One region of the Bacillus sp. P4_D3 genome, then DNA from elsewhere that is predicted to be linked to it. Evidence: riboswitches for the same ligand, from Rfam matches in the RefSeq annotation. Region 1 holds a riboswitch; each other region holds the start of a gene.
What was found. Region 1 has a riboswitch for S-adenosylmethionine ahead of AC1DTM_RS01830 (methionine ABC transporter ATP-binding protein). Riboswitches for the same ligand answer to the same signal wherever they lie in the genome.
Positions count from the first base shown of each region.

Region 2: it holds a riboswitch for S-adenosylmethionine, as region 1 does, so the genes downstream of both, AC1DTM_RS04535 (ABC transporter permease) here and AC1DTM_RS01830 (methionine ABC transporter ATP-binding protein) in region 1, are expected to answer to the same signal.
Region 3: it holds a riboswitch for S-adenosylmethionine, as region 1 does, so the genes downstream of both, AC1DTM_RS14145 (bifunctional homocysteine S-methyltransferase/methylenetetrahydrofolate reductase) here and AC1DTM_RS01830 (methionine ABC transporter ATP-binding protein) in region 1, are expected to answer to the same signal.

Region 1 covers NZ_JBFUIN010000005.1:20,011-22,280, forward strand. The annotation lists gene AC1DTM_RS01825 (methionine ABC transporter permease) at 1-169, opposite strand, end outside; gene AC1DTM_RS01830 (methionine ABC transporter ATP-binding protein) at 162-1,187, opposite strand; SAM riboswitch class I at 1,498-1,605, opposite strand; gene AC1DTM_RS01835 (hypothetical protein) at 1,731-2,075, opposite strand; gene AC1DTM_RS01840 (thioredoxin family protein) at 2,228-2,270, opposite strand, start outside.
Region 2 covers NZ_JBFUIN010000013.1:20,068-22,337, reverse strand. The annotation lists gene AC1DTM_RS04545 (hypothetical protein) at 51-563, shown strand; gene AC1DTM_RS04540 (DUF3951 domain-containing protein) at 582-797, opposite strand; SAM riboswitch class I at 969-1,073, shown strand; gene AC1DTM_RS04535 (ABC transporter permease) at 1,211-2,128, shown strand; gene AC1DTM_RS04530 (ABC transporter permease) at 2,145-2,270, shown strand, end outside.
Region 3 covers NZ_JBFUIN010000123.1:4,101-6,370, forward strand. The annotation lists gene AC1DTM_RS14145 (bifunctional homocysteine S-methyltransferase/methylenetetrahydrofolate reductase) at 1-1,084, opposite strand, end outside; SAM riboswitch class I at 1,156-1,265, opposite strand; SAM riboswitch class I at 1,469-1,582, shown strand; gene AC1DTM_RS14150 (methionine biosynthesis PLP-dependent protein) at 1,672-2,270, shown strand, end outside.

The sequences.
Region 1 (2,270 bases):
TAATCGCTTTATTTTCCCATAAATTATCTTTCGCTGTCATAAAGAGTAATAGTCCTAAAATAAGTCCTAAAACAAATGTGGCAAGCGCTGCGATTGCCGTCATATATAACGTTTCACCAGTTGCTTCTAACATTTGATTCCAATCAACATTTGCAATTAACTTATCCATGTGCAATCACCTCCAGCTCTACTTGATCTTGATGAATCCCTTCTATTGCTTGCTGGATCGCTGTTTCTTCACCATTTAAATGAACGACTAAACTTCCGTAAGAGCCGTTATTCGTTTGTGCGATATTTCCTTGCAAAATGCTAACTTCTATATCACCGCGCTGCATTAACCTTTGAAGTACCGGTCTTTCTACTGCTTCACCGACAAACTGCAAACGAATTACTTTTCCATCTGGATATTTTTCAATTAAGCTTTCAATCGTTTCATTTGTATCTTCAGAATCAGTTAACTGCTGTACAAATCGTTTCGTAATATCTTGCTGTGGATTACGGAATACGTCAAGTACTGGACCCGTTTCTACGATTTTCCCTTTCTCCATTACAGCAACTCGATTACAAATTTTGCGAATAACGTGCATCTCATGCGTAATCAATACAATTGTTAAGCCGAGACGCTTATTAATATCTAATAATAAATCTAAAATTTGATCTGTCGTTTCCGGATCAAGAGCTGACGTTGCTTCATCACATAAAAGTACTTGTGGATTGTTAGCTAACGCTCTTGCAATCCCGACGCGCTGCTTTTGTCCACCACTTAGCTGAGATGGGTACGCGTCTCCTCTTCCCTCTAATCCAACAAGATGAATTAACTCATCGACACGTTTTCTTCTCTCTGCCTTATCGACACCTGCAATTTCAAGTGGGAATGCGATATTTTCACGCACAGTTCGTGACCAAAGTAAGTTGAAATGCTGAAAAATCATTCCGATTTCTTGTCTTGCCTTACGAAGTTCATTTCCAGTAATCGCTGAAATCACACGATTCGCAATTGTAATTTGGCCAGAAGTTGGTTTCTCTAACTGATTAAATAATCTGATTAACGAACTTTTCCCAGCACCACTATATCCGATAACACCAAATATTTCGCCTTTCTCTATTTGTAAGTTGGCGTTATCTACAGCAGTGACATCACCGCTTTTTGCCTTATATATTTTCTTTACATTCTCTAATAGAATCATGGTGTATCACCCCTTTTTTGTTTAAAAAGCGTAAGCGGCTCGTTTAGAATGTAAAGTGGATGGAGCTTCTGACGTAGAGGCGCTTTTTGCCTCATAGGAAGAAGCGAAGCCATCGAACATTCTAGCCGCTGGAGCTAGATTTCATAAAAACTTTGGATAGACTCCGCATTTTTTTATTTTTGATGCGTGTAGTCCATCGTTATAGCTCCTCTTATTATTTGAATGTCCTCCGCATTCAAACGACAAAAAACCTTTCCGCTTCTAGAGAAGCAGAAAGGTTTATATGCGTATATAACAACATTATCCCTCTCTCTCATCTCTCAAAGCATTTGCTTTGCAGGAATTGGCACCATTTCAACATAAGTTGACGGTTGCCGGGCTTCACAGGGCACAGTCCCTCCACCTCTCTTAATAAGAGAAATCAGATTAAATTTTCGTCTGATTTAAAATTTATGAAATTGTCTATATTTTATGAATTGAATTGTATCAATATCCACACGCCGTGTCAACAGAAATTTTCGCAAAAAAAGAAACTTCAGAATTTTAAGCCCCGACTGACATCGGTTTACATATATGAAACATCGATTCAACTAATAACATCGTTCGATACGTTCCAGAATATTGTACCCGTCCATCACTCATTAACGTTTGCAACCTCATATTTCCAGTCACTAATTTTTGTACATCCTCTTCCTCTAAACAAACGATTTGTTCCGTTCCTCTCGCCTCTTTCAAAAGTTCTATATAATCTCTTGAAATTTGTAACGAACAGCATTCATCTCCAAAACGAAAATTAACAGTTCTTTCTCCTTGCCTTAAAAGCGGTTCTAAATGATATTGACCATTAGCGTAATTTACAAATGATTGAAGCAAAGAATATAATTTCATCCTAAACCACATCCCTCATATCACTTTCTATTACATACCATTCCCTCTTATTAAAGAGCAATCCTGTTACTTTCGCTCGACAAATACTGTATCTATCACGCATGTCGACATATTTCCCAAGAAATATGTCGAGGCGGCAAAAACTTTGCCGCCTACTTTAATTCCGTATATAAATATTCAACCGAATGAAATGCA
Region 2 (2,270 bases), on a different contig from region 1:
ATAAGAGAAACTGTAATTCGTAGTAGATGTAGATAAAAGGAGAATAAGAGATGAAGAAGGTTTTCGGTATTGCAATGCTTGGGGGTATGCTCCTTCTAGCGGGATGTAATGGAAATAAAGACACGAAAGATACGAAGGAACCGAAAGAAAAGGTAGAGCAATCTACTGAACAGACAGAAGATACGAAAGTGTATCGTGAGGTACATGAAAAGTATGATGCGAAGATGAACAAGGAAATTAATAAAGCGTTACAGTTATTTGAAGTGGCAAAAGAAAAGGGCGGTAAGGAAATAACTAATGCTAAATTTAAGGAAGACGTGCAAAATGTAACAACGGGCATGTTAGAAGATATAGATCATATGCGTAAAGAAATTCATGTACCGAAGTCGAAAGAACAAGAACATGAAATGTATGTTGGTTTCTTAAATGAATCAGAACAAGCGATGAAAAAATTACAGAAGTTAGCTAAAGAAGAAGATTCATCGTTGATTCGTGATATAGAAATTAATTTTTCAACAGCATCGACATACTATAAACGTTTTCAAACAGAAACGAAAAAATAACCTTGCGCATGCGCAAGGTTATTTTTTCTTCTTACCATCTCCGTCTTCATCCTCGCATACTAATACCTTCTGCTCTTCGTGAAATTCTGAAATTGTTTGTCCAGTAATATTATCGAAGGGTGTATAAAAAGAAGTGATACGTTTCTTTTTAATGAAGAGTTTATAGAAACCAATGATAACGAGTATGACAATTGTTAATGGCAATCCTATAGTAGCCAGAAGTAAGGGATCCATCTTATAACTCCTTTAAAGTAATTACCTTTATTATAAGTTAAAGTAGTGATTTTAAGAAATAATGCCATCAAAAACTGATTTTTCTAAATATATCCAATTAGATTGACTTTTCATTTTTTCAGAATTATAATTCAAAATATACAATTTGAACCAAATAATAATATAGCAATTTACTTATCCAGAGAGGTAGAGGGACTGGCCCTATGACACCTCAGCAGCGGGTTCTGTAATAGAACACCGTGCTAATTCCAGCAAGCAAGGCTTGAAAGATAAGTGATGGGCATAGTTTTATTAAGCCTTGATCTTATTTTTTAAGATCAAGGCTTTTTGTGTTTTAAGAAGTGGAAAAGGAGTAATAGGAACAAATATGTCAATAAAACAAAGTAAATTCATTTGTTTAGGGGGTTATCGAAGTGTATGTTATTAAAAAACTATCGGTTATGGTGTTTACGCTATGGGTCATTACGACAGTAACATTTTTAATTATGCATATTATTCCAGGGGATCCATTTTCGTCAGATGCGAAAATCTTTCCTGAAGAAGTGATACAAAACATGAGAGCTAAGTATCACCTGGATGAACCGTTATGGAATCAGTATGTTGCTTATTTGGATGGGGTAGTTCATTTTGATTTTGGTGAATCTGTTCAATCAACAGGTCAAGGTGTATCGGAAATTATAACAACTGGTTTTGGACCATCGGCAATTATTGGTTTACAAGCACTTGTTATTTCATTGTTAGTCGGAATTGCCGCAGGTACATTTGCCGCGCTATATCATGGGAAAGTGATTGATTATAGTGTGAGCTTGCTTGCGATTCTCGGTATTTCTATTCCTAGTTTTATTTTAGCGCCACTATTTATACAAGTGTTCGCCATCCAATTTGAATTACTACCAGTGGCGTCGTGGGGAACGTTTGAGCATACTGTATTACCTTCTTTCGCATTAGCGCTCGGGCCAATCGCAGTTATTACAAGATTTGTTCGCTCTAATATGATTGAAGTGTTGCAGAGTGATTATATTAAGCTAGCGAGAGCAAAAGGTATACCAATTAAGAAAATCATTATAAGACATGCTCTTCGAAATGCAATTGTTCCGGTACTTACATTTGTTGGCCCATTAATGGCTGGACTTTTAACAGGAACTTTCATTATTGAAAAAATCTTTTCAATTCCTGGTTTAGGAAAATATTTTGTAGATAGTATTTTTAACCGAGATTATCCGGTAATTATGGGAACAACCATTTTCTATAGTTCGCTATTAATTGTATGTATTTTTATTACAGATATCATTCATCGTATTGTTGATCCGCGTATTCGTTCTATTACGTAAGGAGGGGAATGTTTAAATGGGGGCTTATGAAATTAATGACCAGTTATTAACGAATGAAGAGAAAAAAGAATTAACGATAAATAAAGATCAGCAAACGATTAGCCGAAAAAAGGAAGTGTTTCGCAAGTTTATATCAAACCCT
Region 3 (2,270 bases), on a different contig from region 1:
GAGATGCTAATGAATTATCTGCTAGAGTAATAGCATCCGCTCCAGCCCTTTTCAGTGCTCTTGCCCCTTCAAAAAAACGCTGCGTGTCTAACGTTTTCGGTGGATCTAATTCCACTACAACTGTCGTTTGTTTCTTTGCCTTTTCTGCGAGAGTAACATGAGCTCTCGAACGCTTCTCATGTGTATGGACCACTTTAGGCCTTTGAATCGTCTCCTTTGCTATTACAGGTGCAACATTTGCAATAGCACGTTTCATTCCTTCAATATGTTCCGGGGTAGTACCACAACAACCACCTAATAAACGAATACCTTGTTCAATAAAGTTTGGTGTCATCTCTTCAAAATACGCTGGACTTCCCTCATATACGTAACGCCCCTCCACATAATTCGGGAGACCTGCATTCGGATATGCTGATAAATAGCCATTTTGAGGAATCGATATCATTTTGAAAGCTTCCGTCATATGAAGTGGCCCTAGTTGACAGTTCAATCCAACAACATTGGCACCGTAATCCAAAAGCTGTTTTAATATTTCATTGACATCATTCCCATTTTGAGTCGTACCTGCCTCATGTAACGCTAACTGAGCAACAATCGGAATATTCGTTTGTTTACGCAATACTTTAACGGCATGCAATAATTCAAATTCATCATAAAAAGTTTCTAATAGTAATCCATCAACCTGTTCTTCTAGTAAAGCACCTGCCTGCTCAAGTAACATAAATTCTCTCTCTATATCAGTCGTTGTAACAGCACCAATATGTTTCATACCTCCAATTGTCCCTAAAATTGCATTCCGCTCTGTTACTGATGCTTTCGCAATATTCACTGCCGCTTTATTAATTTGGACAACTTGATTTTCTAGACCATACATGCGGAGTTTCGCTTCATTCGCACCATACGTATTCGTTTGAATAACATCCGCTCCAGCAGCTACATATTGTTTATGGATCGATATAATTAAGTCCGGGTCAGACAAATTCAATTCTTCAAAACTACTTTGTAAACCATGCGAATGTAATAACGTTCCAACCGCACCATCACCTATTACAACTCCTTTTGATAATAAATCTAGTAATTTCACGAATCTCCCTCATTTCTATCAATATAAAAAACCCCCTCTTCACTTTGAAGAGGGGGACATAATTGTTCCTCCTCTTATTATGCAAAACACACGTTTTGCAGGTTTTAGCACCGTTTCAAACATTTAGTTTGAAGGTTGCCGGGTTTCACAGGGCCTTTCCCTCCACCGCTCTCAATAAGAGTTTGTCTTTATTATTTTATTTATGTAGCTAAAAGGAAATACGTTCCCCTTTTAACAATGTTTGTTAATTTTTTATAAATTTAGCATGCACTAAAATAAAAGTCAATGACACTTGCGGAAAAATAAAAATTATTTAAAATAAAGTTGCAATTCAATTATCTTTTGTTGTAAAGTTAAAAACATAATAAAAATTTCATACGAACATTCTTATCTAGAGAGGTAGAGGGACTGGCCCTATGACGCCTCAGCAACCATTAACATTCATTCGTTAATAAGGTGCTAATTCCAGCAAATTGTGAAAGATTTGACAGATGAGAAGAAGACTCTATTCAATCCGAAAGCCTTCTTCTTAGAAGGCTTTTTTTATTTTCACTTAGTCGTTCACTTTAAAAAGGGGGAATTTTCACATGTCAACAATCGAAACAAAACTAGCACAAATCGGGAACCGTAGCGAAGCTACAACAGGAACTGTTAATCCACCTGTTTATTTCTCAACTGCTTATCGTCACGAAGGAATTGGTAAATCTACTGGCTTTGACTATTCAAGAACTGGAAATCCGACTCGCGGTCTTTTAGAACAGGCAATTGCAGACTTAGAAAGCGGTGAGCAAGGGTATGCCTGTAGTTCAGGAATGGCGGCTGTTCTCCTTGTCCTTTCACTATTCCGTTCCGGAGATGAGCTTATCGTATCCGAAGACTTATACGGAGGAACATATCGTCTATTTTCCGAACATGAAGACAAGTGGAATATTCGATGTAGATACGTAGATACACAATCTATTAAACAAATTGAGCAAGCAATCACATCTCAAACGAAGGCTATTTTCATAGAAACACCGACTAATCCATTAATGCAAGTAACTGATATCGTAAGTGTAGCAAGTGTAGCGAAAAGGCACGGACTACTTCTTATTGTAGATAACACGTTCTATACACCTTATATACAGCAACCATTAACAGAAGGTGCAAACATCGTCCTTCATAGCGCAACTAAATATTTAGGCGG